DNA from 4 places in the Solidesulfovibrio sp. C21 genome. Region 1 is predicted to be linked to each of the others. Evidence: predicted binding sites of a transcription regulator. Region 1 holds the regulator's gene; each other region holds the start of a gene.

The links. The regulator sigma-54, encoded in region 1, starts transcription at its own class of promoters, with help from an activator protein. The targets are predictions, from matches to a motif close to CTGGCACGGNNNNTGCTT.
Region 2: fliD (flagellar filament capping protein FliD) is a predicted target of sigma-54. The motif match lies at 3,821-3,838, and genes of this name have one in related genera.
Region 3: flgB (flagellar basal body rod protein FlgB) is a predicted target of sigma-54. The motif match lies at 6,537-6,554, and genes of this name have one in related genera.
Region 4: ACMZ6R_RS06155 (UxaA family hydrolase) is a predicted target of sigma-54. The motif match lies at 3,327-3,344, and genes of this name have one in related genera.

The regions. Positions count from the first base shown of each region.
Region 1 is NZ_JBLODY010000013.1:22,937-30,420, forward strand. Features, by position in the region: gene ACMZ6R_RS06410 (CTP synthase) at 1-1,327, shown strand, start outside; gene ACMZ6R_RS06415 (KdsC family phosphatase) at 1,524-2,066, shown strand; gene rpoN (RNA polymerase factor sigma-54) at 2,184-3,620, shown strand; gene hpf (ribosome hibernation-promoting factor, HPF/YfiA family) at 3,670-4,218, shown strand; gene ACMZ6R_RS06430 (PTS sugar transporter subunit IIA) at 4,219-4,671, shown strand; gene rapZ (RNase adapter RapZ) at 4,752-5,639, shown strand; gene ACMZ6R_RS06440 (PTS sugar transporter subunit IIA) at 5,858-6,295, shown strand; gene ACMZ6R_RS06445 (PTS sugar transporter subunit IIB) at 6,300-6,761, shown strand; gene ACMZ6R_RS06450 (PTS sugar transporter subunit IIC) at 6,933-7,484, shown strand, end outside.
Region 2 is NZ_JBLODY010000028.1:22,988-30,471, forward strand. Features, by position in the region: gene ACMZ6R_RS10300 (hypothetical protein) at 1-968, opposite strand, end outside; gene fliS (flagellar export chaperone FliS) at 1,086-1,832, opposite strand; gene fliD (flagellar filament capping protein FliD) at 2,070-3,767, opposite strand; gene ACMZ6R_RS10315 (flagellin) at 3,888-4,781, opposite strand; gene tsaB (tRNA (adenosine(37)-N6)-threonylcarbamoyltransferase complex dimerization subunit type 1 TsaB) at 5,387-6,163, opposite strand; gene rseP (RIP metalloprotease RseP) at 6,156-7,235, opposite strand; gene dxr (1-deoxy-D-xylulose-5-phosphate reductoisomerase) at 7,372-7,484, opposite strand, start outside.
Region 3 is NZ_JBLODY010000008.1:5,568-13,051, reverse strand. Features, by position in the region: gene ACMZ6R_RS04355 (SulP family inorganic anion transporter) at 1-1,004, opposite strand, end outside; gene ACMZ6R_RS04350 (HAD-IB family phosphatase) at 1,209-1,868, shown strand; gene ACMZ6R_RS04345 (iron-containing alcohol dehydrogenase family protein) at 1,865-2,911, shown strand; gene ACMZ6R_RS04340 (hypothetical protein) at 3,063-3,437, shown strand; gene ACMZ6R_RS04335 (2-hydroxyacid dehydrogenase) at 3,449-4,426, opposite strand; gene ACMZ6R_RS04330 (IMP cyclohydrolase) at 4,924-5,517, opposite strand; gene ACMZ6R_RS04325 (tetratricopeptide repeat protein) at 5,660-6,232, opposite strand; gene flgB (flagellar basal body rod protein FlgB) at 6,619-7,029, shown strand; gene flgC (flagellar basal body rod protein FlgC) at 7,032-7,472, shown strand; gene fliE (flagellar hook-basal body complex protein FliE) at 7,482-7,484, shown strand, end outside.
Region 4 is NZ_JBLODY010000012.1:31,714-39,197, reverse strand. Features, by position in the region: gene ACMZ6R_RS06170 (NAD(P)-dependent oxidoreductase) at 1-19, shown strand, start outside; gene larA (nickel-dependent lactate racemase) at 123-1,391, shown strand; gene ACMZ6R_RS06160 (sigma 54-interacting transcriptional regulator) at 1,532-3,082, shown strand; gene ACMZ6R_RS06155 (UxaA family hydrolase) at 3,599-3,883, shown strand; gene ACMZ6R_RS06150 (UxaA family hydrolase) at 3,886-5,046, shown strand; gene ACMZ6R_RS06145 (tripartite tricarboxylate transporter TctB family protein) at 5,411-5,857, opposite strand; gene ACMZ6R_RS06140 (tripartite tricarboxylate transporter permease) at 5,854-7,377, opposite strand; gene ACMZ6R_RS06135 (tripartite tricarboxylate transporter substrate binding protein) at 7,440-7,484, opposite strand, start outside.

The DNA.
Region 1 (7,484 bases):
GCGCCGGGGCGACTATCTAGGCGGCACGGTGCAGGTGATCCCGCACATCACCGACGAGATCAAGCGGGCCATCCTCGGCGTCGCCGGCGACGAAGACGTGGCCATCATCGAAATCGGCGGCACGGTGGGCGACATCGAGGGGCAGCCGTTTCTGGAGGCCATCCGCCAGCTGCGCATGGACCTCGGCCGGGAAAACGTCCTTTATATCCATCTGACGCTCGTGCCGTATTTGCGCGTGGCCGGCGAGGTGAAAACCAAGCCCACCCAGCACAGCGTCAAGGAACTGCGCTCCATCGGCATCCAGCCCGACATCATCATCTGCCGCAGCGAAGTGGACCTGACACGGGACCTCAAAGAAAAGATCGCGCTTTTTTGCGACGTGGACGCCGACGCCGTGTTCACGGCCGTGGACGTGAAAAACATTTATGAATTGCCGCTGCGGCTCTACGGCGAGGGCGTGGACCAGAAAATTGCCATCCTGCTGCGTCTGCCGGCCAAAAACGCCGATCTGACGGCCTGGCACTCCATGGTCGACCGCCTCGACAATCCCGCCGGCACGGTGTCCATCGCCATCGTGGGCAAGTATGTGGACCTGAAGGAAGCCTACAAGAGTCTGCACGAGGCGCTGGTGCACGCGGGTGGCCTCGCCGGCGTGTCGATTCGTTTCGTGTACGTCAATTCCGAGGACGTCACCCGGGAAAACGCGGCCGGGTATTTCAAAGGCATCGACGGCATCCTGGTCCCGGGCGGGTTCGGCTCGCGCGGGGTCGAAGGCAAGATCGCGGCCATCGAATACGCGCGCGTCCATGACATCCCCTTTTTCGGCATCTGTCTCGGTATGCAGTGCGCGGTCATCGAATACGCCCGCCACGTGCTCGGGCTGACCTGCGCCAATTCCGAGGAATTCGACCTGACCACGGCCGATCCGGTCATCTACCTCATGCGGGAATGGTTCGACTTCCGCACCAAAAAGATCGAGCGCCGCGATCCCTCCTGTGACAAGGGCGGCACCATGCGCCTGGGCGCCTATCCCTGCGTGGTCAAGCCCGACACCAAGGCCGCCGAGGCCTACGGCGCCGGGGAGATTTCCGAGCGCCACCGGCATCGCTACGAGTTTAACAAGGCTTACGCCGCCGCGTTCGAGGAGGGCGGGATGGTTTTAAGCGGCCTGTCCCCGGACGGGGAACTCGTGGAAATGGTGGAGCTGCCCGAGCATCCCTGGTTCCTCGGCTGCCAGTTCCATCCGGAATTCAAAAGCAGCCCCATGAAGCCCCATCCGCTCTTTCGGGAGTTCGTGATGGCTGCCAAGCGCCAGCAGGGGGCGTAGGAAGTTACGCCGCCGGCGGCCGGGGGGAAACTTTTTGGAAAAAGTTTCCCCCCGGACCCCTCTTCAAAAACTTTCAATAGGGATTCCGGAGCCCCACCTCGCGGGCAGCCAGGGGTATTGCTTGCTTTCAAGCTTTTGGGGCCGGTTCGAGGCGTTTGGGCGCGGCCTTGCGCCGGAAAACTAAAGGAGGCGCGCCGTGACGCACGACGCCACGCTTGCTGCGGCCAGGGCCGGGGATATCGCCCTGCTCGTGCTGGATGTGGACGGGGTTCTGACCGACGGCGGGCTCTACGTCGACGGCCGGGGGGAGATCGCCAAGCGGTTTCATGCCCAGGACGGGCTCGGCATCAAGGCGGCCCAGATCGCCGGCATCGCCGTGGCGGTCATAAGCGGCCTGGACAGCCCGGCTGTGGCCGCCCGCATAAAAGAACTCGGCATCGCCGAATACCATCCTGGCCATTACCGCAAGGTGCCGATCCTGCGCGCCATATGGGAGCGTACCGGCATTACCCCGGGGCAAACGGCCTACCTCGGCGACGACTGGGTGGATGCCGGCCCCATGGGGCTTGTTGGCCTGCCCATGGCCGTGGCCGACGCCCAACCGGAAATTTCGGACCTGGCCCTTTGGGTGACGACCCGGGACGGCGGGCAGGGGGCGGTGCGCGAGGCCATCCGGTTTATCCTGAACGCTTCCGGGCGGCTTGCGGCCGCGTACGACTGGTTCCTGCGGGAACGGTAAGCCGGGCGGATTGCCACAATCCTTTGATTGTGGCATGTTTTTTGTTGGGCGGAGGCCGGACACGCGCCGGACACCGCCGACACGAAAACCCATAAAAAAGCGCGTACGGCGGTAGACATGGCCCTGGAACTGCGACAGCAGCTCAAATTGTCCCAGCAGTTGGTGATGACTCCCCAACTGCAGCAAGCCATCAAGCTCCTGCAGTTGTCCCGGCTGGAGCTCCTGGAGAGCGTGCAGCAGGAACTCCTGGAAAATCCCCTTCTCGAGGAATCCATAGACGAAGATCGGCAGCCCGAATCCACGATGGCCGAGGACAACCTCGGTCCAAGCGGCGACAGCAGCGAAGTGGCCATGGAAAAGGAGCTGCTTAAAAACGCCGAGTGGGACGACTACCTTGGCGATTTCGCCAGCACCGGCCGGCAGGCCCAGTCCCGCGAATCCGAGATCCCCGAGGAGGGCATGGCCTTCGACGCAAGGCTTGCCTCCAAGCCCTCCCTGGAAGGGCATATCGGCTGGCAGATGCGCCTGTCCAATTTTACGCCAAAGCAACTCGAGATCGGCGAGACCATCGTCGGCAGCCTCAGCTCCTCGGGCTATCTCTGCGCCTCGATCGAGGAGCTGGCCCAGATGACCGCCACGAGCGTCGAGGCGGTGGAGGAAGTGCTGCACCGCCTCCAGCGCTTCGATCCGGTGGGCGTGGCCGCCCGCACCCCCAGCGAATGCCTGCTGACCCAGATCGAGGTCTTCGGCTACGAGGACACCATCCTTATCGAGCTCGTGCGCGACCACCTCGAGGATCTGGAAAAAAAGCGCTACAAGCCGCTGGCCAAAAAATTTCACATCACCATGGAGAAGCTCAAGGAATACCTGGAGCTGATCCAGACGCTCAATCCCATGCCCGGAGCCAGTTATGGTTCGGGCGACCCCATCTATGTGAGCCCCGACGCCTTTGTCTACAAGTACGGCGACGACTTCGTCATACTGTTAAACGAAGAGGGCATGCCCCGGCTCAACGTCAACATGACCTACATGGATGGGCTCAAGCCGAAGGCGGACAAGGACAAGGATTACCTGCAAGACAAGATGCGCTCGGCCATGTGGCTGATGAAAAGCCTTTATCAGCGCCAGCGCACGCTCTACAAGGTCCTGGAGAGCATACTCAAGTTTCAGCGGGAATTTTTCGAGCACGGCGTGACGCGGCTGCGGCCGCTGATCTTGAAAGACGTGGCCGACGACATCAGCATGCACGAATCCACGGTCAGCCGCATCACGTCCAACAAATACGTGGCCACGCCCCACGGTATTTACGAACTGAAGTTTTTTTTCAACAGTTCCCTGGACCTCGACGACGGTGGGACGGTAGGGTCGGAGTCGGTCAAGGCCATGATCAAGCGCATCATCGCCGGTGAGAACGCCAAGAAACCCATCAGTGACGAGGCCATTGCCGACATGCTCAAGGAAGAGCTGCAAATCAACATCGCCCGCCGTACCGTGGCCAAATATCGCACGGCCATGGGCATCGAATCCTCGTCCAAGCGCAAGGAAATTTTCTGATGCTTCGGGCCGGGACCCCGGCTCAATACCATGCCACCCGGAGGACTATATGAACATTACTTTTAATTTCAAGAACTTCGAGCCATCGGATCATTTGCGCGACTACGCCCGCAAGCGTTTTGAGAAGCTCGCCAAATATACCGTCGCCACCGACGCCTCGGAGTTGCAGGTCAATTTGGCCGTGGAAAAAAACCGCCAGATGGCCGACGTCATCTTCCTGGCCGACAACATGCACATCTCGGCCCACGAAGCCTCCGAGGACATGTATTCCACCATCGACATGATCCTTGACAAAGTCGAGGCGCAGGCCAAGAAATTCCGCGAGAAGCAAAAGGACCGCCGCCGCCAGAAGGCCGAGGTCGTCCATACCCAGGTCATCAGCATAAGCGAGGATGCCGCCGGGGCGCGGACGCCCACCATCGTCCAGACCGACGACTACGAGCCCAAGCCCATGGCCGTGGAAGAGGCGGCCATGCAGCTTGAAAGCCTCAAATACGAGTTCATGGTGTTTATCAACTCCGAAACCGACCGGCCCAATGTCATCTACCGTCTGCGCAACGGCGACTTCGGCCTCATTGATCCTGGAACGGGAGCATAAATGCGTCTTGAGGATTATCTCCAACCCGATTTCGTCATCGGGGAACTTGTGTCCGAGTCCAAACCCGACGTGCTGGCCGAACTGATCGCCCCGATGAAGGCCAGATGGCCCGATTTCGACGATGCCCGGGCGCGCCAAGTGCTGCTTGACCGGGAAAACCTCGGCACCACGGGGATCGGCGACGGCGTCGCCATTCCCCATGGCAAGATGGAGAACCTCGAGCAGATCGTCATTGTCGTCGGCCGCAGCCTCAAGGGCGTCAACTTCGATGCGCTGGATTTCAAGCCCTGCCGCATCTTCTTTCTCGTCCTTGCCCCGGAGCACGTGGCGGGCCTGCACCTGCGCATCCTGGCCCACATCTCCCGGCTCTTGTCCGACGAATCCTTCCGGCACGCCTTCATGAGCGCCGAAAACGACGCCGCCTTGTGGCAGGTGCTCACGGCCGCCGCCTGAAGCAACACGAAACGTCACCTCCCCGCGCGCCGGCCGGCGCGCGGGGAGTGTGTCCTATCGGGGCCGGGGGGCCATGCGCCATGGAAGACACGCCTGCGGAACTGACCATCGTCATCCTGACCGGACTTTCAGGGTCCGGCAAGTCCACCGCCTTGCGGGTCTTCGAGGACCTGGGTTTTTTTTGTGTGGACGGGTTGCCCGTCAGTCTCGTGCCCAAACTCATCGGCCTTTTCGAAGTGAAGGGCGGCCAGCGTTACAAAGGGCTGGCGCTCGGCATGGATGTGCGCCAAGCCGACATGGACACCGACTGGGGGGCGACGCTGGCCCAGGTCAAAGGCGCGGCGGCGGCCTTGCAGATCATTTTCCTCGAGGCCGACACCCAGGAAATCATCCGCCGCTACGCCACCACACGCCGGCCGCATCCTCTGGAAAGCGAATCGCGGGGCCTGGAGCAGGCTGTGCTCGAAGAACGCACGCGCATGACCCCGCTTCGGGACTCGGCCGACATGGTGCTCGACACCACCGATTTTTCCATCCATGACCTGCGTCGCAAGCTCCAGGAAAAATGGGCCTCCATCCGGGTCTCCACCGGCATGCTCAAGGTCCACGTCATGAGCTTTGGCTTCAAGTACGGGCCGCCATCCGAGGCGGACATGGTCTTTGACCTGCGTTTTTTGCCCAATCCCTATTTCGACAAGGCGTTGCGGGAAAAAACCGGGAAGGACGCGCCCGTGCGCGACTATGTCCTGGCCGAGGATCCGGGTCGGGAATTTCTCGCCCGGCTGACCGCTTTCCTGCTCTACCTCCTGCCGCTGTACGCCAGGGAAGGGCGTTACCGCCTGACCATCGCCTTCGGCTGCACCGGGGGGCGGCACCGTTCCGTGGCCGTGGCCGAGTCTGTCTTTGACACCTTGTCCAAGGCTGGATACAATCTTTCTCTTGAGCATCGGCATATCGAACGCGGTTGATCCGGCGCGCGGCGGCAAGGCCGCGGACGCCGGCAAACCGGAAGAAGCCGATGTGCCGGGCCGCGGTTGCGGCTATCGTGTCGGCCAGCGGGGGCATGCTCCCGTCTTGTTGGTGGGTCACTGCGGCAGCAGGACGCGTCGCGGCACTGGGCTGGATTACTCCGCCGCGCCGTTTTGACGCCAGGTTTGGGCCTGATAACGCCCCCGGATGCGCGAACATGAATGGGCAAACCCGCTCGGAGACGCCGGTTGGCGTGGTGATCGTCACCCACACCGATTACGGCACGTGGCTTTTGAAGGCGGCGGAATGCATCCTGGGCCACCAGGAACATTGCCGTTGCGTGAGCGTGGACATGGCCACCGAGGTGGACCACATCCTGGCGTCGCTGAAGGCCGCCATCAAGGAAACCGACCAGGGCGGCGGCGTGCTTATCCTGACCGACATGTTCGGCGGCACGCCGACCAACCTCAGCCTGTCGCTTCTGGGCTCGGGTCGGCTCGAGGTGCTCACGGGCGTCAATTTGCCCATGCTCATCAAAATCCTCGGCGCGCGGACCAAGAATCTGGAGGGGCTGGCCGCCGAAGGCAAGCAGGCCGGCTGCCAGGGCATCGTCGTGGCGGGCGAGGTATTGCGCAAGCGGGTTGCCGAGGCCTAGGACCATGGCGTTCGTGCGGGTGGACAACAGGCTCGTGCATGGCCAGATCATCGAAAGCTGGCTGCCTTTCACGCACGCCCGAACGATCCTGGTGGTCAACGACGACCTGTCCACGGATTTTTTGCGCCAGGAGATCATGTCCCTGGCCATACCCTCCGGGGTGCGCATCGAATTTCTCCCGGTCGGCGACTTGCTGGGGTTTTTATCCAGGAACCCCCTCGACGCCGAGGACGCCTTGATCTTGTTCGCCAGTTGCCGCGACGCCCGAATCGCCTACGAGCGTGGTTTCGGCTTCGGCAACCTCAATCTCGGCAATCTGCATTACGCGCCGGGGAAAAAGCAGGTCTGCCCCCATGTGGCCCTGTCCAAGGATGACGAGTCCTGTCTGGACTTTTTCCGGGACAAGGGGGTGCGGCTCGACTACCGTTGCGTGCCGAGCGATCCGCAGCAGTTGCGTTCCGTGTAATGTTGCGGCCTTGGAAAACCGGGTCGTATTTTCAAGGAAAAGGCAACGCAGGCACGTTGACTCCGCGACAAGCTTCGGGCTTGGTCTTGCGGATGCAAGTGGAGGCACGGCCCGGAAGCGGGGCGTGTCGGCCGGCTAAGGCAGGCGGCGAAGAGCCGCTACGGCCGCAGTTTGGGCCTTTGGACAGGAACCCGCCCACGGAAATCGCCCAGGCGAGACGACGCGCATGACCCATCAGGCCGATATCTTGCTCCACGTGATAAGCGTCGCTTTTTTTTTGTTCTTTTTTCGTCCTTCCGCTTCTTTTTAAACGCTGCGCTGATCGAAAGGCCGCTTGTCATCGGGTTTTTCTGGGCCGCCTGCTACGGTGACCTGGACGCGACCCTGAAGCTGAGCCTTTTTTACGAACTCTTTTGGCTCGACGGCATTCCCGCCGGCACCCACATCCCCCCCAATGCCGCCGCGGCGACCCTGGCCGGCCTGTCGCTTATGCACGTCTACCAGCTGACGACGCCGGCCGAAGCGCTCTTCGTGGCCGCGACCACGGCCATCCTGGGACGGCTTTTCGCCACCCTGGAAGGGGCGCAGCGGATGATGGAAAACATCGTTCTGTCGCGCTATACGGCGGCCCGGGAGCGATCAAAGTCCCATTTCGCGCCCGGCAGGCTGGTGCGCCGGGCCCTGCTGGACATGGCAGCCTTAAACGGCCTAGCCTTTAGCGTG
Region 2 (7,484 bases), on a different contig from region 1:
ACGTAGCGAGGGCGCGAGGGCGGTTCCTTGGTGAAAAAGCGCAATTGCAGGTCCGGCCAGAGGCCATGCCCGGCTTTGACGTGGCCCGGGTCGGGATAGAGGGTGAGCCTCGGAAAGTAGGCTCCGGCCAGTCCGGGCATGGCGGCAAGCCGGGGAAGCGTTTCCCGAAAGCCCGGGCCGGGCCGTTCGTCGGGGTCGAGGCTGAGGATGCGCCCGGGGGGACAGGCGGCAAGCAGCGTGTTTCGCTGGGCGGCGAAATCGCCGGAAAGCGGCCGGGCCAGATGGCGCACGGGCATGCCCAGCCGGGAGGCGGCGTCCCGGCCCGAGGCGGGTACGGCCCGGGCGTCCCAGGCGATGACGGCCCGTTGGGCCAGCCCGGCGCAGGCGGCAAAAAAATCGGCCAGGGCCGGCTCGTCCGGTCGGGCCAGCACGGCCAGGGTTACGGGCGCGGGCGCGGCGGCTTTGTCCGGTTTCGGCAACGACACGACTTCGGCCAGCATGCGCCGCAGCCAGACGAGGCTTTGGCGGATCTCCGGCGGGCAGGGCTCTGGATTGACAGTGACGAGCGTTTGCGGGCCAAGTGGCGCGGTCATGGCCGGCAGGCAGAAAAGGGCCTGGCGCGAGGAGTCGGCCAGAAGCTGGCGATTGCCGTCCGGGCCTACCCAGGCGAGCTTTCCCGCGTCGCGCAGCCTTGCGGCGGCGACGGTGTCCGGGGTGAGAACGGTCAGGGATGCGGCCGGCGGCAAGGCGTCGGCCAGGGCGGCGGCCACATCGCCCGTGCCAAGGCCAAGCAGCAGCACATGCCGCCGCTCCCTGGCGGCGCGCACGACTCGCTCGACCCGCACGGCCGTGCGTCCGGGATCGGGGGACGGGGCGTCTGTGCCGGGAACAGGAGTCGCCGCCTGGCCGCCGAGCCGCCAGGACAGGATCTCGCTCGTGAACGTGAAAAAGGGATGCGCGTCGGCCACTGGAGCCTCCGTCCGGGGCTGTACCGTGGGAAGCGGCCGGAAGTCCATGGCGGCGTCGGACAATAGAAAAACGCCCGCACGATGGCCGTGGCGGGCGTGAGCGTTTTTGAAGAGGGGCTATCCCTGGGGTCGGCTGGCGGCGTAGGCGGCCATGACCCGGCGTACGGGCGCGCCGGTCGGCACATCGACCGTCTCGAATTCCCGCACCAGGGGCGCGGCGGGAACATCCATGGCCGCCAGGGGCGTGACGGACGTGGCCGCGGGCATGACCGGCCGGAGCAGGGTGCGGGGCGTGGGCTGGGCGGCGGCTGTTGCCACCGGCTTGGGCGTGGCCTTGGGGGCCTGCCCGGGGACGTCGGCCGGTGTGGCCTTGGACGCGCCCTGACCGACCTGGGCCAGGTACAGGGCCTGGGCGGCCGGCTTGCCGGTTTGCCCCGACATGGCCCCGGGCAGGATGGGGGCGGCGGAGCCGGCGCTTATCGGCACGCTCTTGGTGGCCACGTGCTGGTTGGCTTCGTTGAAAGCGTCGCGCAGGCCGGTCAGGATGTTCACGACCTCGTCGATCTTGGCCACGTCCATCTTGAGGTTGGCGGCCAACAGCCGGGCGGTGCAGAAAAAATAGAGCTTTTGCAGCCGGTCGGCCAGATCGCCGCCCTTTTGGGCGTTGAGTGACCCTTGCAGTTCGGAGAGGATGTCCATGGCCTTGGAGATGAGGATGCCTTTTTGGGCGTAATTCTTCTCGGCGATCTTTTCCTTGGCTTGGCTTAAGAACTTGAGAGCCGCGTCAAAGAGCATGATGAGCAGGTCTCCCTGGGTGGTGGTGGCAACCTGGGTCTGGAAATATGATCTGGCGGCGGCTTGCATGCGCTTTCTCCCTGTTTTCACACTTATCGGTGATGCCGGAGAAAACTGAAGGGTGCTGTCGTAGAAGAAACGCGGCTGGAGGATGTTTTAGATTTTAATTAATTGAAATACAAAGAAAAGAAAAAATCATCCGGGCGATGTCCGCCAGCGGCGGCGCGAGGCCGCCTTGGCCGCTACGGAAGCGGGGGCAATCGTCTCATATGGTATCCGCCGTGGCGCGGTTCGGTTTCCTTCCGGTTATGAGCTGGAGGAGGAGAGGTTTTTTATGGCCGAAGCGAGCTGGTTCTGCTGCTGGTTGTAGGTGGAGAGCAGGGAGTCGACCTTGGCGAAGCGCTTGCGCAGGTTGGAGGCGTAGGTGGCGATGCGGCGCTGCTCGAAGGAGATCTTGTTGTCGATCATGTGCGTGATGTCGTCGTAGTTCTTGTCGAGGATGTGCAGGGGACCGCTGGTGGAATTGGTCAATTCGCCGAGCAGGTCGACCAACTGGCCGGTCTTGCCCTGCTTGAGGGCCGCAGTGCCGGTGTGTGTGCCCGCCGAGACGTCGATGGCCTTGAGCACCAGGCCGGCTTCGTCATAGCCGTGCATGCCGGTGATCAGGTTGGAATTGCTGTGAAAGATGGCCGGATGGCCGTTGATCGTGGCGGCTGTGATCTTGCCGCTGGCGTCGGTGGTGTAGGACAGCTCGTAGGTGCCGCACTTGGTCGTGCCTTTGAGGTAGGAGGCGATGGAAAATTCGGAACTGTCCGTGCGGCCGGCGTAACTGGCGGAGAACAACTCGGCCGCCTTGGTGGCGTTGGAGGCCAGAATGGCATTGAGGGTGGCGTTGCTGATGTAGAGCAGTCCCTCGTTTTTGGCGCCTTCGTTGGCATTGGTGAAGATGCCGAGTTGTGACAGCACGGAGTAGGTGTCCTCGGTGTAGTCGAACCCGACGCCCTTGCCGGCCACGGCGGTCTTGAGGTTGGTGTCGATGAGCTGCAGGCCGTAGTTGCCGGTCAGGATGGACGCCTTCGACGTCGTGGAGTCGTATTTGGTAAGGTCCTGCAACATGGACCGCACCGTGTTCATTTGTTCGACGAAGGTCTGGATGTTCTGTTTGACGGCCGTGGTGTCGGTCGACACAGCCAGGGTGATGGTGCCCGTGCTTTTGAGGTTGAGGGTGACGCCGGGGAGGAGGTCGGTGACGGTGTTGCTTTCCCGGGTAATGTAGCTGGTCGCGCCCGTGGGCCAGCCGTCGAGCTTGAGCAAGGCGCTGGCGTTGGAGGTGATGGTGTCGAAATCGGAGGCCTGGAAATAGGGCAGGGTGGTGCTGGAGTCGATGGTCAGCGTGGCGGCATCGCCGGTATCCATGCCGCGTAGTTGGAGAAAGTAGCCGGAGCCGTCATAGACGACGCTGGCCTTGACGCCGGGGTTGTTGGCGTCGTTGTTGATGATGCTGGCGAGGTCGTTCAGGGAGCAGTTGGTGCCGATGTTGTTGGAATAGGTGGTGCCCTTGTAGGTGTAGGCGAAGGTCTGGTCTGTGGGGTTTATGTTGATGGACTGGTTGGGGTCGGAGAAAGCGACCTGGGTGACCATGGCCTTGGCCGTGGCCAGGCGGTTCACCTCGATGACGTGGGAGCCGTTGTCCGCGCCGGAACTGGTGGTGGCGGTGAGGATCGTGGAATTGGTGGAATTGGCCACCTTGACCAGGAATTCACCCTCGGTGTCCATGCCCTCGAGGGTGCTTTTGAGCGCGAGGAGCTTGGTGTTGAGTTCCAGGAAGGCGTCCTGCTTTTTGGTCCAGGACTGTTTCCAGGTTTGCAGCGTGGTGATGCGGTTTTGCTCGACCTGGACGAGCTTGGTGATCAGGGAGTCGAAATCCGTGCCGTTGCCAAGCCCTGTGTAATTGACCTGGCCGGACTTGGTTACTGGTGTGTAGGCGCTGACCGTGCTGGACATTTCGCTACCCTGAAAAAAGAGTTGTTCCCATACGGGAGATTCCGGTCGGATCTAAGCAACTCTTATGCCACAAACCGGTCGGGCCGTGCCCCGCGGCCCGACCGGTCATGAAGCCGGGGCTTAACCCTGGATGAGCTGCATGGCCATCTTGGGCAGGGAGTTGGCCTGGGACAACATGGCCACCGCCGACTGGGTCAGGATCTGCTTCTTGACGAACTGGGTCATTTCGGTCGCCACATCCACGTCGGAGATCTGGGATTCGGCGGCCTTCAGGTTTTCGCTCTGGACCTGCAGGTTGGAGATGGTGTTCTCCAGGCGGTTTTGCAGGGCGCCCAGGTTGGCCCGGATCTTGTCCTTGGACACGATGGCCGTCTGGATGGCGTCGAGGGCCTTCTGGGCCAGTTCCTGGGTGGAGATGCTGCGGCCGGTAGCGCCGGATGCGGCGCCCAGGCCCACGCCCAGGGCGGAAGCGGTGGAAGTGCCGATCTGGACGTAGTAGTAGTCCTCGGCGCTCTGGTTGCCGGAGCCGAAGTGCACCTTGAGCTTGCCGCTGGAATTGAGGGTCGATCCGCTGTGGGTGCTCGAGGACAGGTTGCCGTTCAAGAGATAAATGCCGTTGAAGTCCGTAGCGCTGGCGATTCGGGTGATTTCCGAGGCCATGGCCTGGTATTCGGAGTCGATGATGAGACGCTGATCCGAGGTGTAGGTACCGGTGGAAGCCTGTTCGGCCAGTTCCTTCATGCGGATGAGCTTTTCGTCCACGACCTGGAGCGCGCCGTCGGCGGTCTGGATCATGGAGATGGCGTCGTTGGCGTTTCGAACGCCCTGGTTGATGGCGGCGACGTCCGAGCGCATGAGCTCGCGAATGGCCAGACCGGCGGCGTCGTCAGCGGCGGTGTTGATGCGCAGGCCCGATGACAGGCGCTGGGTCGAAGTGGCCAGAGAGGAGTAGGAGTTGGAAAGGTTGCGGGCGGCGTTGGCGGCCATACCGTTGTAATTGATGGTCAGCGACATGGTTGTTTCCTCCTTGAAATGGATGCGGGCGTCCTTGCCCTTTGTGCTTGTCCGGTTGCGGCCGCGGGCCCTCGGCCGAGGACAACCGGTAGCGTGATTTCACCGTTCTTATCGACGCCGGAAAAACGATTCTTTAGCGTCCTGCGGGCCGAAAGAAAAAATACCATGGCAGCCGGCAGCGGCGTTTCGCGGGAAACGGTGCGGCGTTTTTCGTGGCGTACGGCCGGATACGTCGGTTTCCCGACGCAGCCATCTTGTCCGGCGATAACGCGAGGAAAGGCTAATCGCTTCGATTTACAGCTGTTGTTCGAAACTGGACCGGGCGTCGCGAAATTGACGCAGCAGTTCGCGGGTCGGGAGGGACTCGTGGAAGGCGCGCAGGGCTGGCGCTTTTGGAGGGAAGAGCCGAGGGGGAGAGCCGGGGGAAAACCTTTCTTGCAGAAAGGTTCTTCCCCCGGACCCCCTTTCCAAAGACGCTTCGTCGTGACTGGATGGTATCGTTGCTACTGTTGTCGTTATAAAGTTTAGGAAGGGGAGAGCGCGAGAGGGGAGAACCCTTTTTAAAGGGTTTCCCCTCTCGCATACTCTTCTCATTCCCAAAAAGTTCATTCCCTTGTGACCGCGTCGTGGAACATGGTCCGGGCCGTTTCCGGGGAAAGCCCCCGGACGGCGGTCAGGGCGACCAGGTTTTCCTCGGCGTCGCAGGGGCGCAGGTAGAGCGGTTCCACCTGGTCAGGGCCGTAGTCGGCCTGTCTGGCCGCCGCCAGCACCGTGTCCGGGTCCGGTCGGTCGCCGTCCTCGGGGATGGCGGCCATGGGCGCTGCCTCGAGCAGGGCGGCCCGGTAGCGGGCCGCGCCATCGCCGACCAGGGTAAGCGGTCCGACCGCCGCGCCCTCGGCCACGCGGGCCGCGGCGGTCTCGAGAAAAAGCGATTCGGGCGGCCCCATGGGGGCCAGCTCGCCGTCGGCCAGGAAGGACTGGAGATAGACCTGCCCGCTTCGGGCATGGGTGATGACGATGACCGCGCCGGTGGCATGGCGCGCGGCCGAGGCGGCCAGAAGCGGCAGGTAGTCGAGGCCGGCCATGGGCGCGCCGGAGCCCATGGACAGGCCGAGGACCGTGGCCAGGGCCACCCGGATGCCGGTGAAGCTGCCCGGGCCGCGCACGCAGGCGATGCCGGCAAGGTCTGCCGGGGCAATCCCCGCCGCCGTCAGCATGTCGGCGATCATGGGGGCCAGGACCGCGGCCGAATGGCCCGTGCCCGTGTTTTCCCGGACCAGCACGTCCTGTCCGGGCAGGCCCAGCAGCACGGTCAGGCGCGGCGAGACGCCGCTTACGACCAGCAGCGGCCCTTCGGCCGGCAAGGGGCGCGCCTTAGCCATTGAGCACGCTTATCTGGCGGCGGATGTCGTTGACCGTGGCCAGAAGCATCAGCGCGATGAGAAAGGCCAGCCCGAGCCGCGTGGTCAGCGACCGCATGCGGGGGCTGACCGGTTTGCGCATGATGATTTCCAGGGTGTAGAAAAGCAGATGCCCGCCGTCGAGGACCGGAATGGGGAGCAGGTTCAGCACGCCGAGGTTGACGCTTATAAGCGCGGCCAGGGCCACCACGTTGCCGATGCCTTCCGCCGCCTGCTTGCTGACCATCTGGGCGATCATGATGGGGCCGCCGAGGCTGTCCAGGGGCACCACCCGCTCGATGAGCTTCAAAAGACCCGTGTAGGTCACCGCCACCACGTTCCACGTCTGGCTGACGGCCTCGCCGGCGGCCGAACCCGCGCCCATGGGCACGGCCCGGGTCTTGCCCGAGGCCACGATGCCGACCAGGGGCGCGCTTTCCTCCTCGCCGAAGAGGTTCTTGATGGTGCGCATGGCCGGGGTCAGGGTGAAGGTCAGGTCCTTGCCGTCGCGGCGCACGGTGAGGGTGACGGACTTGCCGCCGCCGCCCCGGATGGACTTGGCCATCTCTTCCCAGTTGGCCACGGGCGCGCCGTTTATGGTCGTGACGGTGTCGCCGGCGGTGATGCCCGCCTTCTCGGCCGGGCTGTCGGCCTGGACCTGGCCGACCACGGGCAGCATCTCGAAGCGGCCCTCGGCCACGAGCAGGCACCAGAAGAGCAGCCAGGCCAGGAAAAAGTTGAACAGCGGCCCGGCCGCCACCACGATCATGCGCTGCCAGGCCGGGCGCAGCTTGAACTCTTCCTGCGGCGAGAAGCCGTCCGGCACGGGATCGTCCGGGTCCTGGCCCACGAGCTGCACGTAGCCGCCAAGCGGAATGGCGGAAAGCGCGTAGCGGGTTTTGCCCCGGGTGAAACCCAGGAGCTGGGGGCCGAAGCCCAGGGAAAAGGTGGCCACGCCCATGCCGAAGGCCCGGGCGGCCAGGAAATGCCCCAGTTCATGGAAGAAGATGAGGCCCCCCAGGACCAGGGCCACGGCGACGATGCTTTGGATCATGCCTACTCGGGTGCTCCCTGGCGGTTTTCAGGCGTCAGGGGCGGGTTTTGCGCGGCCGGCCGGCTCCCGGAACATCCCGGGGCGGGCCCATGGCCGATGCATTATAATAAGCGACTTTGGCGGCGAGGCAATGCCATCAGGCGGGTTTTGCCGCCTCCATTGTCCGCCGGCGCACCCGGGCGTCGAGGTCCATGATGGACGCCGCGTCGGGAAGCGCCTGCCCGGCATGGGCGTCAAGGGCGTCGGCGA
Region 3 (7,484 bases), on a different contig from region 1:
TTGACGCCCGTGCGGGTGAACGACCCCGAGGTGGCGTAGGCCGAAAAGAAACTGCCCACGACGTTGGCCAGGCCCTGGCCGATGAATTCCTGGCTGTTGTCGATGTGCTGGTTGGAGCGGGTGGCCACGGCCCGGGCGATGGACACGGCCTCGGCCAGCCCCAGCATGCCGACGGCCACCGCGCCGGGGACCAGGATGCGCAGCGTGTCCAGGTCGAAGCGCGGCAGGGACAAGGGGGGAAGCGAGGCGGGCAGCGCGCCGACAAGCGTCACGCCGTGGGCCGGGCCGTTGATGGCCATGGAGACCAGGCTGCCGATGACCATGGCCAGAAGCAGGGCCGGGGCCTTGGGGTTTAATTTGCGGATGGCCACGGCGCAGAAAAGCGTGGTCACGCCGATGCACAGCACGCGCGGATTGACGTCCGGCAGGTGGCTTATCAGCGCGATCCAGGTGTCCAGGAAGGAGCCTCCCCGGGGCAGGGTCAGGCCGCAGAAATGGCCGAGCTGGCTGGTGGCGATGAGGATGGCCGCCCCGGCCATGAACCCCGTGACCACGGAGTGGGAGACGAAATTGACCACCCCGCCGAGCCGGGCCAGGCCCAGGCCCAGCTTGAAGATGCCGGCGAGCAGTGTCAGCGCCAGCACGAGGTTCAGGTAGTCGGGGCTTCCCGGCGCGGCCAACTGGCTGACGTTGGCGAAGATGACCAGGGAGGCGGTGGTGGTGGGGCCGGAGATGAGGTGGAACGAGGAGCCGAAAAGCGCGGCCACGACCACCGGCACCATGGCCGCGTACAGGCCGTAGACCGGCGGCAGTCCGGCGATGGCGGCAAAGGCCACGCCCTGGGGCAGCACGATCACCGCGCCGGTGATTCCGGCCCACAGGTCGGCGCGCGCCGTGCGGCGGTTGACCAGGGGCCACCAGGACAGAAACGGCAGGAGATGGGGCAGGGCGGCCTTGATCCGGTCGCGGCGGGTTTTGCGGCGGGGAAGTTCGCATTGCTCCATGACGACGTGCTCCGAAAAAGACGATTGCCATGACAATACCCCGGCGTCGGGGCAGGTCAACCCGTGGGCTTTTTGGAACAAGGCCTCGTTTCGTAATTGTCGCTGGCCCGGCGGCCCAAAACGGCATATGCCGGAGAAAACCGAAGTCCGCCGTTGCGATGGCATTGCCGGCGCGCGCGGACTTGATCGCGGGGGAGTTTCGCCATGCCCGATGCCGTGCTGGTCAGCGATTTCGACGGGACCATGACCGCCGACGATTTTTACCGACTGGTCGCGACGCGCCTGTTGCCGCCGGAAGCGCTTGCGCCCTGGGACGAGTACCGGGCCGGTCGGATGACCCATTTCCAGGCGCTCAAAACGATTTTCAGCCGCATCCGCGCGCCCGAGGAAGATGTCCTGGCCGTGGTGGCGGACATGGGGCTCGACCCGGGCCTTGCCGCCTCCCTGGACAAGCTGCGCCGGGGCGGCTTCGAGGTCGTCGTGGCCTCGGCCGGCTGCGACTGGTACATCCGCCGGCTTCTGGCCGGGGCCGGGGTGACCCTCGAGGTGCACGCCAACCCCGGGACCTACCGGCCGGGCGGGCCGCTGGTCATGGACGCGCCGCCGGCCTCGCCCCTGACCTGCCCGGAGACGGGCGTGGACAAGGCGGCGGTGGTGCGCGACGCGGCCTTACGGGCGTCGGTGGTGGCCTTTGCCGGGGACGGGTTCGCCGATCTGCCGGCGGCGCTGCTCGTGCCGCGGGAACGGCGTTTCGCCCGGGCCGATCTGGCCCAGGCGCTTGCGGCGCGCGGCGAGGGGTTCCGGACGTTTTCGGTCTGGTCGGACATCGCGGAGGCGCTTTTGGCCGGGGAGGCGGGGGCATGAAGACGATTTCCGTGCCGGGGCTCGTGCGCATCAAGCCCGGGGCGATCGCCCGCCTTGGCGTGTATCTCCGCCGGGCCGGGCACAGGCGGGTGCTGGTTTTGGTGAGCACGGGGCTGCCGGAGGCCATCGGCCGGGCGGCCCGGGCCGGTATGGCCGGCGAAGGGGTGGAGGTCGCGCACTGGGAGGAAGCGGCGGACAACCGCTTCGAGGACGCGGCCGCCGGCTTCGCCGCGCTGCCCAAAAAGATCGCGGCCGTGGTCGGCATCGGCGGCGGCAAGGCCCTGGACATGGCCAAGTACCTGGCCTTTCTGGCCAGGCTTCCCTACTACGCCGTGCCCACCTCGCTTTCCAACGACGGCTTTTGCAGTCCCCAGTCGAGCCTGACCATGGGCGGCAAGCGCCGGTCCCTGGCCGCGGCCCTGCCCCAGGGCGTGGTCATCGACGTGACGGTGTGCCTGTCCGCGCCGAAAATCCTGTGGCTTTCCGGGGTGGGCGACCTGGCTTCCAAGCTCACCGCCGTGTTCGACTGGAAGCTGGCCTTCCACCACCGGGGCGAGCCGGTGGACGATCTGGCCGCGCTTTTGTCCGACGCCACGGTGCACCAGTTCATGGACAGCCCGCGCTTCGACGAGCCCAGCCTGGCATTGCTCGGCACGGCGCTGATGCTTAACGGCATTGCCATGGAGATGTGCGGCTCCTCGCGCCCGGCCAGCGGCTCCGAGCACCTCATCTCCCACGCCCTGGACGCGACCGCGGCCCGGCCCCGGTTCCACGGCCTGCAAGTGGGCACGGCCGGCTACATCGTCAGCCGGCTTCAGGGCGGACAGCAGACCGACACCCTGGCCCGGCTCTTCACCGAAACGGGCTTTTTCGACGCCATCCGGGCCGATCCCTTTTCCCGGTCGGAATGGATCACGGCGGTGCGGCTGGCGCCGGCCGTCAAAGACGATTTTTTTACGGTGCTTTCGCTGCGGGACTGCCTGACCGAGGTGCTGCAAGCCATCGACCACGATCCGCTTCTGGCGGGATGCTTCACGGACTGACGGAATTCCGACGCCCCTTGCCAGGACGGCCTGGGTGCGTATATGAAATGAAGACCTCTCCAAGGATGGAGCCGGTTCCCGACGCCCGGGACCGCGAGGGCAGGCACGCTCGTGTCCCTGTCGCGGCGTGCCGCCACGCCCGGAGACCCCCATGGCCGCCATCCAAGCCGTCGCCAGCGCCAGTTCGGCCTACCAGCGGGAAGCCACGCGCCTTGTCGCGTCCACGCCCCAGGTCGGCGGCAAGGTTATCAACCGCGAAGCCACGGTTTCCTTCGGTCCGTTTCGCGTCAGCTACGCGGCCACGGACTACGAATTCGACCTGACCGGGGCCACGGCCCAGACGTCGTTCGCCGACGCCCTGGACGCGGCCGCGACAACCGCCCGGCTGGCCGATACGCCAAGTCAATCCGATGCAAGCTTCGGGCCGACGAACGCCATAAGCCGCCGTCTGGCCCTGGCCGGCTACCAGGCCGCCGCCAATGCGCCGCAGACGTCCGGCGCGAGCATGTTTTCCGCCACGGCCTAAGAAAACCCGCCTCAGATCCGGTGCAGCTCCGGGCGCATACGCCCGGTGATCGCCTCGCCGCGCAGATAGCGCCCGATGTTGGCAAAGGCCGCTTCGTAGCTCAGGCGCGGCCATTCGGCCACGTCGAAGGAGTTGTGCGGGCTGGCCAGCAGGTTCGGCAGCGTCAGCAGGGGATATTCCACCTCGAAGCGGCCGTGGCGAAGCGGCTCCACCCACCAGGACTCAATGCCGGCCCGAAACGCCGGATGGTCGCGCAAGTGCTCGTAGAGGGCCTTCTGGTCGAGGATTTCGCCCCTGGCCACGTTGACCAGAATGGCGTCCGGGGCAAGCAGGGCCAGCTCCCGCGCGCCGATCATCTCGTGGGTCAGCCGGGAATAGGGCAGGGTGAGCACCACCACCTGGGCGTCTTTCAGAATCGCTTGCAGGTTGTCGCGGGTGCCGACGTAGGCCACGGGCTCGTCGGTCCTGCCCGAGGTGTTCAGCGCGTAAATTTCCATGCCCAAGGCGGCAAGCAGCCTGGCCACGGCCTTGCCCGCGCCGCCGAATCCGAGCACGGCCGCTTTTTTGCCGGACAAAAGCAGGTTGGGGACCATCTGGTTGAACTCCCCGCGCCGCATGGCCGCGTCCTCCTCGCGCAAACGCTTGGCCAGGCACAGCACCATGGCCAGGGCGTGCTCGGCCATGGGCCGGGCAAAGGCCCCGGAATTGCCGGCCACGGTCACGCCTTCCGGAATCCTGTCGAACGGCAGGTCGTCGAGACCGGCCGAAAGGATCTGGAGCAACTGGCCCGGGTGCATGGCGGCCAGGGCGGTCCCCATTTCCTTGAAGGGCTTAAACGACAGCACCACCTTGGCGCTGGCCACGGCGGCGGCCCGGTCGGCCTCGGGCACGTCGGCAAAATCCCTGTAGCCGCCGTACGGGGCGGCCATTTCGTCCAGGAGCGGGCGGTTGGCGCGGGGACTGGTCAGGGTCACCAGGATGTCGGCCATGAAAACGTCTCCTTCCCCCGCAGCAGAAAACGACAGCCAGGGCGGGGGAAAAGGAGCTGGCCGGGGCGCGCGCCGAAGGGCGGCTCCGGTCGATTATCACAGGAACGAAGTCGGGAAAAGTCTTCCCCGCCACGGCCCAGGCCACGCGGCCCATGGGTGACAGCGGAGCGGTCGCGGTGCGAAACGACGGGCGTGTGCCTTTTGTCAGATGAAAAAAGAGATTGCGGCCGACGAGGCCGGCGGCGACTTCGGCCGCGCCGTCCATCCGGAGCGGTTGCGGTCCTTTTCGCAGTGAGGTTCCGGCCTTACGGCCGGCGATATGCGGGAAGTCATTCTTGGCTCGGTAGGCCTTTGCCCCCTTGTCCTTGTCTCCCTCCCAACAGGTTGCAAATTTTTAAATTCGTCCCCTGTTGAAAGTTTTTGAAGGGGGTCCAGGGGGAAACTTTTTTCAAAAAGTTTCCCCCTGGCCGCCGGAGGCATAATCCTCTTCCCTCACCTTATGCGTCTTGCAAATACGCGGCGATGGCGGTGTCGTAGGCGCTGGTCTTGGCGAAGGTGGCGGCGGCGGTTTTCTGGCGCAGGGGCAAGGGGGCGGCCATGGCGTTTTGGGCCAGGGTATCCATGACCTCGGGGTAGAAGGCCGGATCGGGCACCACCAGGATGCTGGAGAAGTTTTTGGCCGAGGCCCGAAGCAGGGTGGGGCCGCCGATGTCGATCTGTTCGACCATTTCGGGCAGGGGCAGGCCTTTTTCGAGGGCCTTTTCGAAGGCGTAGAGGTTGACCACCACCATATCGAAGGGGGCGATGCCGTGCTTTGCCAGGGTGGCCAGGTGTTCGGGGTTGTCCTTGTCGGCCAGGATGCCGCCGTGGATATGGGGGTGCAGGGTCTTGACGCGGCCGCCCAGGATTTCCGGAAATCCCGTCACGTCGCTGACGGCAGTGACGGGCAGGCCCGCTTCCATGAGCAGTTTGCGGGTGCCGCCGGTGGAGACGAGTTCGACTCCGGCGGCGCTTAAAAACCGGGCCAGTCCGGGCAGGCCGGATTTGTCCGTGACGCTTAAAAGCGCCCGTTTGACAGGCAGAAGTTCCATGGCGACCTCGCGGATGTTTTTCGCGGGGTGCCACACTCGCCCGGCCTTGGCAAGCCTGGGGACCGACCGGACCGCCCGGTCGTGGCGCATTTACCACGGCCGGGCGGCACGAAGGGGAGAAATCTGCCGGAAGGCGCTGGACTCAGGCGGCGATGCGCTTGAGTTCTTCGGCCAGGTCCCGGGCGGCGGCGTAGCGGGGGTCCTGGGTCAGGATGGTCTCGAGTTCGGCGCCGGCCTCGGCGTGGCGGCCAAGGCTCACCAGGCAGCCGGCCAGGGTGAAGCGCACGTCGTGCTTGGCCGGGTCGATGGCGAGGTAGTCCCGCAGGTAGGGCAGGGTTTCCTCGATGCGGTTCTCGGCGTGTCCCAGGCGCACCATGCCGAAGATGGCGACCAGGTTTTCCGGATTCTTGGCCAGGGCTCCCTTGAAGTGGGTGAAGGCCTCGGCCGGCTCGCCGCGTTCCATTTCGATGAGCGCCATGCCGGAAAGGGCCCGGTCGTCGGGCTCGATGGTGGAGGCCTTGCGGTAGAGCGTCATGGCCTGATCGAGCTCGCCGCGCTGTACGGCGATGGTGGCCAGCCCCAGATACGGATCGGGATGGACGCCGTTATTGGTCATGGCCTTGGAGTAGTATTCTTCGGCCTTGTCCAGGTCGCCCATGAAAAGATAGCACTCGCCGAGTTCCTTGTTGATTTCGTAGTCCAACTGCCCGCTCATGACGTCCCCTCCGTAGTCGACGCCCGCGTCTCAGGTCGCGTGCGCGTCGTCGGGTTGGCGCGCTTCCCTGCGCCGTGTTTTTTCGCGTCTTTCTTTTTTTACGGCTTGTGGCCGATGCCGGCAGCGCGTTCTGCCGGGCACGAGGGGTTAAGCAATCCGCGTGCCAGTGCCGGAAACAAAGGCCTGGCCGGAAAAATCCCGCTTTCGGAGAGGGGAGTTAGGCATGGCGCGCATATTTTTTTGAGAAAGTAAAACGCGACGGTCCGGTAAAAAATTCCCAGCTCCGGGCCGGGCGGCTGTCCCGATGGAACGCTTTTTGCCCAGTAGTCCCCCGAAAGCGATCGGCCGACGCACGGCGCGGCCACGGCAAAGCGAGGAAAAAGTCCATGAAATCAGTATTTCCCACAAATACGGACCTGCTCGGCAAGGTCATGGACCTGCGTCTGGAGCGTCAGAATGTCGTCATGTCCAACCTGGCCAACCAGGACGTGCCCGCCTACAAGGCGCACCGGCTGGAATTCGAACACGAGCTGCAATCCGCGCTCGGCCTCGAGACACAGGGCAAGCTGACGCGCACCGGCTCCAAGCATCTGTCCCAGGAGTTTTCCCCGGCCACTTTCGAGGGAAACATCGAGATGGGCTGGAAACCGCGCGTCGTGGCGGGCCTGGACAGCGTGAACATGGACAAGGAAATGTCGATCATGGCCAAGAACACGCTCATGTACAACGCCCTGACCGAGATCACCAAGAAGGGCTTCGAAGGCATGCAAAAGGTCATCGCCGAGGGAGGTAAGTAGACATGGACCTCTTTACCGCCATGGACATCGGGTCCTCGGGCATGTCCGCCCAGCGCACCCTGATGAACACCATCTCCATGAACCTGGCCAACATCCGGACCACCCGCACGGTCAACGGCGGCGGCCCCTATGTGCGCAAGTCCGTGATGCTCGAATCCACCCCCATCGATTCGCCTTTCTCCGACGCCATGAAGACCGCCCAGGACCGCGAGCTGGCCGGGGTCAAGGTCACGGGGCTCGTCAACGACAACCGCCCCTTCCGCATGCAGTACGAGCCGGGCCACCCCGACGCCAACGCCGAAGGCTACGTGGCCTACCCCGACATCAACGTGGTCGAGGAGATGGCCAACATGATCACGGCCATGCGCAGCTACGAAGCGTCGAGCTCGTCGATCGGCACCGTCAAGACCATGTTCAGCAAAGCCCTGGAAATCGGGCGATAACGGAGGCGCATC
Region 4 (7,484 bases), on a different contig from region 1:
GTACAAGATCACGAAATAAGGTCCATCGGCACAACGGAATCAGGACCCAGCCGTGCCGCGGCTACCCCTCCGCCACGCAATAGGGGCCCTCCTGGCTCGTTTTCACCAAAAGGCGAACGGATATGGATATTGACGTAAAATACGACCGCGGGCATCGCACCATCCATTTCCCGAACGAAATACAGGTGGATATTCTCCATCCAAGCGCTCTCGCTCCATTGAGCGACCCTAGGGCCGTTCTGGAAGTGGCCCTGGAGGCGCCTTTAGAAGCCGATCCCTTTGCGGCGAGACCCCAACCCGCCTCCGTGGCCATCGCCGTACCCGACGAAACCCGGCCGACTCCGCTCCGGCTGCTGTTGCCGCCGCTTCTGGCCCGGCTTTTTGCCGTCTGGCCGACCCTTTCCCCCAAGGATGTTGTCATCATCATGGGCGGTGGCCTGCATCCACCGGCCAGTCAGGACGACCTGACCCGCCTGCTGCCTCCGGACGTCGTCGGTACCTGCCGGGTCATGGCCCACGATGCCCGCCATTCGCCCATGATGTTTTGCGGCACCACCAGCCGCGGCACCCCGGTGGAGGTCAACGCCCTCTACGCCTCCGCAGCGCTCAAAATTGTGGTTGGCCAGATCGACCCCCATCAATTCGTAGGATTCACCGGCGGAGCCAAGGGCGCCATCATTGGATGCGGCTCGGTGCGCAGCGTCCAGGCCAACCATTCCCTGATGTTCGAGCACGGGGCCCAGGTGGGCCTGCTGGCGGACAATCCGGTGCGACAGGACCTCAACGAGGCCGGGAACCTCGTCGGCGTGGACTTCGCCGTCAACGTTGTGCTCAATCCGGCCAAGCGTATTCTTGGTCTGTGGGCCGGCCGGCCCGAAGCCGTGCTCCGGGCCGGCGCGCCGCTGTGCGACCGCCTCTACGGGGTCCAGCTGTCCGGGGAGCCCTATGATATCGTCGTGGCGTCCTGCGGCGGCTGTCCCAAGGATATCTGCCTGTATCAGGCCCAAAAGGGACTCAACCTGGCCTCGCAGTGCGCCCGGGAAGGCGGAAAAATCCTGCTCCTGGCTGCCTGCCCCCAGGGCATCGGCGACGAGGTCTATGAAGCATACGTGCGCCGCTTCCCCGATCCCCAGTCTCAACTGAAAGAATTTAAGGCCAACGGCTTTCGCATGGGCGCGCACAAGGCGTTCTTATTTAGCCGGACCCTGACCCATTTTACGGTCCGCGTTGTCTCGCTCATGGACCAGGCCAGCCTGGCCAGTTGCCATCTGGAAAAGGGCGGCCTGCAGGAGACCCTGGACGCTTGGTTGGCCGAGGCCGGCCCCAAGGCGCGCGTGGCGGTGGTGCCAAGCGCCAACACGACCTATTTTCCCAAAGCCGCCGCTCGGTAAGCGCAGGTTCGCCGGAGGTTTTACAGGAAACACGTTTTCCCCTAATATACTTAAAATTCATTGCGGTTACGCCCGCTTTCGACTGCGTCCGGGCAGTCCCCTTCCGGGCCGTCAACCTTTACCCCGAAGGGAGTGTTGCCATGGCGCCCTCCAAATGCACCCCCAACCTCGACTTGCGCAGCAGCACCGTGCTGCAGCAAGTCATTCGCCGTCTCAATGACGCCCTGTTGGCGTCAGTCAACCGCAAAGGCTATTTTAAGGCCTTAAGCCACCAGCTGCGGCGGCTTTTTCCCTATGACCGCCTGGCGATCAACCTCTATGATTCCGACATCGAAGTCCTCACCTACTTCACGTCGGCCGAAGGGGTCGTTGTCGAGACCCAATCCATCGTCCGCCATGCCGGCCCCAAAACCGTGGCCGGCCTGGTCATCACCTCGCGCGAGCCCATTGTCATCCGCGATCTGACCAGCCATTTTCCCAACGAATCCGACAATCCCCTGGCCGAAGCAGGGTTAAACGTCTCCATCGCCTTTCCGCTCATCATCCGGGACAAGGTGATCGGCACCCTCCATTGCTCCTTCCGCCAGGAACCGCCCAAGCTCATGGAGATCGTCGATTTCATCGCCTCCTTGAGCCCCTTCGTTTCCTCGGGAGTGGACAACATCCTGGGTCATGAACGTATAGCCGTCCTGGAATCCGGCCCCCTGGGCGGCACCCCGGCCCCACCTCCAGACATGGTCGAGGGGCCGGTCTTCGAAAGCGATGCCATGAAGGCCATCATGCGCCAAATCCGCCGGGTGGCTCCCCTGGAAGTCCCCATCCTGATCCAGGGCGAGACCGGCACAGGTAAAACCATGATCGCCCGCTATATCCACGACCGCAGTCGCCGGGCCAAACACAACTTCGTCAAGGTCAACTGCCCGGCTCTGGTCACCACCCTATTTGAAAGCGAACTGTTCGGCCACGGCAAGGGCGCCTTTACGGGCGCCACCAGCCAACGCGTGGGCCGCATCGAGATGGCCAACAAGGGCACGCTTTTCCTCGACGAGATCGGGGAACTGCACATGGACCTGCAAAGCAAATTGTTGCAGGTGCTTGAGGAAAACAGTTTTGAGCGGGTGGGCGAATCCTTTTCCATCAAGGCCGACATCCGCCTCATCGCGGCCACCAACATCGACATCCACAAGTCCCTCAAGGAAGGGCGCCTGCGCACGGACCTCTACTACCGGCTGGCCACCATGATCATCACCATTCCCCCGTTGCGGGAACGCCGGGAGGACATTCCGGTGCTGACAAAACGGATTTCCGGCATCCTGTCCTCCCAAATGCGGGTGCCCGATATCTCCTTTTCCATGAGCATCATGTCCCTGCTCCAGGAATACAGCTGGCCCGGCAACATCAGGGAACTGCGCAACATCATAAGCCGTCTGCTCATCGCCAACGTACAGCATCCCCTGACCCTGCAGGATGTCCGCAGCATGCTCATTGCTGCCGCCGAGAAGCAGGGGCAGGAGTCAGGCGCCTTTCTGACCCTGCGCCAGATGGAAAAACAGTACATCGAAGAGGCGCTGGCCCTGGCCAAGGGACGCATTTCCGGCCCGGACAGCGCGGCCGGCCTGCTCGGCATTCCCCGCACCACCCTGCAATACCGCATGCGCAAGCTTGGCATCCAAACCAACCGCGACGCCTAACGCCCTGCTCTGCAACCGGCGGCACCTCCTGCCTGAGGTTCTTCGCTCGAAATGACGTGAAAGAAGGGAAAGAGGCCTCCTCCCCTCCTGGCCGGCACCGCCTGTTTCCAGGCATGGCGCGCCTCGCCACTATCTGACCGATATTGGGCTTAGGGCCGAATATCCAGCTGCCAAGCTGGCATTCCTCCGATATTTTTTCAATGAAAATAAAATAATTTCTGCATGTTAGGTAACAAGTCCGAGGCAGGCACAGCCTTTGCTTATTCCTGGGATAGGAGCCACCGGCCACCCAGAACGACACGAACAAGGGACGTCTGGCCTGCTTGGAGCATTGTTGACCGCGGGTCGTGCACGGCTACGACCAACACCGCGCCGGCTTCTCCAAGGCAACGGCAGCCAAACGTGCCCGTGTTGTCGGTTTGTTCCTTGATGATGCAACGGGTGCATCGTCATATGATTGGTGAGGTTGTGAGGCCGGCACGCCGTGGTTGGGAACATTGATGTCAGGAGGAATACATGTCCATTGACTTTATTGTCCATGAACCTGGCGACATGGTTGGTGTCGTTGTGGTCGAGGGCGTCAAGGCCGGTCAGGATTTGACCGGTTGGGTGATGGACGGGGATCAGACCCTGCAGGTCAAAGTCAAGGATGCCATCCCCATCGGCCACAAGCTGGCCCTCAAAGATCTGGCCGTTGGCGACACGGTCATCAAGTACGGTGTGGACATCGGTAAGGTCGTTGCCCCGATAAAAAATGGCGAGCATCTCCACGTGCACAATGTCAAGACGAAAAGGTGGTAACGATGAAGACCAAATTTATGGGGTATCGGCGTGAAAATGGTCGGGTCGGCGTGCGCAACCACGTCGTCATCTTGCCCCTCGACGACTTGAGTAACGCCGCCAGCGAAGCCGTGGCCAACAATATCAAGGGTACCCTGGCCCTGCCCCACCCCTACGGCCGTCTCCAGTTCGGGGCCGATCTGGACCTGCACTTCAAGACATTGATCGGGACGGGCTGCAATCCCAACGTGGCCGCCGTGGTGGTCATCGGCATTGAGCCGAAATGGACCACCCGGGTCGTGGAAGGCATCGCCAAGACCGGGAAGCCCGTGGCCGGGTTCTCCATCGAGCAGCACGGCGACCTGGAAACCATTCGCGCCGCTTCCTGGAAGGCCAAGGAGTTCGTTCACTTCGCCACCGAGTTGCAACGCACCGAATGCGACGTCAAGGAACTCTGGGTTTCCACCAAGTGCGGCGAGTCCGACACCACCTCCGGCTTGGCCACCAACCCCACCGTGGGCAATGCCTATGACAAGCTCTACGCCAACGGCAACACCCTGCTGTTCGGCGAAACCACCGAACTGACCGGTGGCGAGCATCTGGTGGCCGCGCGCTGCCGCACGCCGGAGATCCGCGAGCAGTTCATGGCCATGTTCGACCGCTACGCCGCCGTGGTCGAGGCGCACAAAGTCGATGACCTGTGCGACTCCCAGCCCACCAAGGGCAACATTGAAGGCGGTCTGACCACCATCGAAGAAAAGGCCCTGGGCAACATCCAGAAGATCGGCAAGAAGTGCGTGGTGGACGGTGTCCTCGACAAGGCCGATGCCCCCACCGGTCCCGGGCTGTGGTTCATGGACTCCTCCTCGGCCGCGGCCGAGATGGTGACCCTGGCGGCGGCAGCCGGCTTTGTGGTCCATTTCTTCCCCACGGGCCAGGGCAATATCATCGGCAACCCCATTCTGCCGGTGATCAAGCTGAGCTCCAATCCCCGGACCGTGCGCACCATGAACGAACATATCGACGTGGATGTGTCCGGCGTCCTGCGGCGTGAACTCAATATGGACCAGTCCGGCGACTTGCTGCTGGATATGATGGTGCGGACCGCCAATGGCCGCAACACCGCCGCCGAAGCCTTGGGCCATCGCGAGTTCGTGTTCACCCGTTTGTACGAAAGCGCCTAATAAAGCAGTTAGTTAAAATGTCCTGTCCGCCCCGCGGACAGGACCAGCCCTCCTTGGGCCGGCGAACACATCGCCGGCCCTTTTTTAACGGAAAAGAGGCCTCCGGCGGCGGGGGGGAATCATTCCTCCCCCCCAAAAAAAGGGGGAAGAACGACGCGTTGCCGCTCCCCCTTTGAGGAGGGGCCGGGAGGGGACCATCCCCTCCCGGACGCCGGAGGCATCCCTTCTCCTTGTCTATTGGGAACAGACTCGAAAGCGTGTTTCTTGTTGTGCGGTAGATTGTTGCATCACCCGGAGCCGGTCTGGGCAGAGTCAGGCCGGTTCCGGGTGGCAGGGCGGAAGGAGGATTTCGGCGTGTATGGAGTTAGATAAAAAGCCCTTTCGGCGTAGGCACAGACAGCAGCAGCTTGAAGACCAGATAGACCAGCACGCACAATCCTACGGAAAACAGGGCGGCGATTTTGGCGTGTTTCCAGTCCCAATGCCCGCCAAGCACCATGGCCACGAGGAAGAGAAACAGCAGCGAGGCGACATAGAACCCGAGTAGAGGCACGCAGATCACGTAGACGATGGAACACGCCAAAATCAGCCAGACACGTCCCCAGACCGGCATTTCCTCGCAGGATGTTCCGCCAAGGCTTTTGCGCAGGGAGTTGAGCAGCAGCCCCAGGCCGCCAAGCCCCAGAAACAGTTCCAGGATCGTGGGAAAAATCCGGGAAATGCCGGTGAGATCGCGGCCGGCGCTCCAAAACAGCAGGGCTATGGCCAAAAAGCCCAGCCCCGACAGGAAATCAGCATACTTGCGTGTCATGACAGCGACTCCGTGCAGTTCGTGGCGGCGTGCCGTTTGCTGCGCATTTCCAACAGGAAGGGCGTGGCAATGGACAGCAGGGTCAACAGGATAAGCAGCAGTGAAATCGGACTCGAAAAAAAGACCTGAAAGATCGAGCCCTCGGATTTGGCGAGATTGACGCATTTGCCCAAATTCTCTTCCACCATGGGCCCCAGAATGATGCCAAGGGCCATGGCTCCGGTATCCAGCCCCACCAGACCACCGAAAAAAGCAATGATACCGAAGAGAACCACCACCCAGACATCAAGCATGCTGTTGCTGATGGCGTAGGAACCGATAACCGATAGCGTGACGATGGCCACTGCCACCAGGGTCAGGCGGATGTTGAGGATCTTGGCCATCACCTTGGCCAGCAGGTAGCCGACCGGAATCATCAGGATATTCACGACGATTTGCGACAGAATAAAGGTATAGGCCAGTTCGCCGGTTGCCGTGAAGATTTTAAACCCTGGCTGGATGCCATGGGCCAGCAAGCCGCCCAGGATGACGGCGGCCACGGCGCTGCCCGGAATGCCCAGGGTCAGCATGGGGATCAGCGAGCCGCCAATGACCGCGTTATTGGCGCTTTCGCTGGCGGTCACGCCCTCGATGACACCGGTGCCGTAGCGGGAGGGATCCTTATCCCAGCGTTTACTTTCGTTATACGCGATAATGGAGGCGATCTCGCCTCCTGCACCGGGGAGCATGCCAACAATCGTACCGATACAGGAGGAGCGCAGCAAAATGACCTTGCAGTCGGTCATCAGTTTGCGCAGCACCCGGGCAAACGCCCCCCTTGAAGGCGTGTACTCGGCAATAAACTGGCGGTTGCTGCCCAACAGCACCAGGACCTGGGAAAAGGAAAACAGCCCGATCATGGCCGGGATGATCTCCACGCCCTGGGCCAGGGGATAGTAGCCGAACGTGAATCGCGGCACACCGGAGTTGGGATCAATGCCGATGGTCGAGACGAGCAGGCCCAGGCCGCCGGAAAGCAGCCCCTTGAGCATGTTGTCCCGGGACATGATGGCAATGGTGGAAAGGCCGAAAATACACAGCCAGAAAATCTCGGGCCCGCCGAATTTGAGGGCGAATCTGGCCAGCGGCCCGGACATGAACAGCAGGAAGATGGTGCCCACCACGCCGCCGAAGGCCGAGGCCAGAAGCGAGGTCTGGAGGGCTTCGTCCGCCCGGCCCTCCCGGCACATGGGGAAGCCGTCGAAGGTGGTGGCCACCGAGGACGGCGTACCCGGCGTGCGGATGAGGCAGGCCGAGTTGGAGCCACCGTAAATGGAGCCGGCATAAATGGCTCCGAGCATAATCAACCCGGAAATAGGGTCCATGGCAAAGGTGACCGGCACCATGAGGGCAACGCCCATAGTCGCGGTCAGGCCTGGCAGGGCGCCGATGATAATACCGCCGGTAAGCCCGCCGAGCATCAGAACGATATTGAGCGGATCCATGAGATGCGCGACTGCGAGAGGGAAAAAATCCAGCATGAGGCGTCTCCTGAAACCTGCCTGTCGGAACGAAGCCGTCCGGCAGGCAGCCGGGGGGATGGTTATTTTTTCAAAAGACCGAACTGCACAAGAAGCGCTTTGTCGAT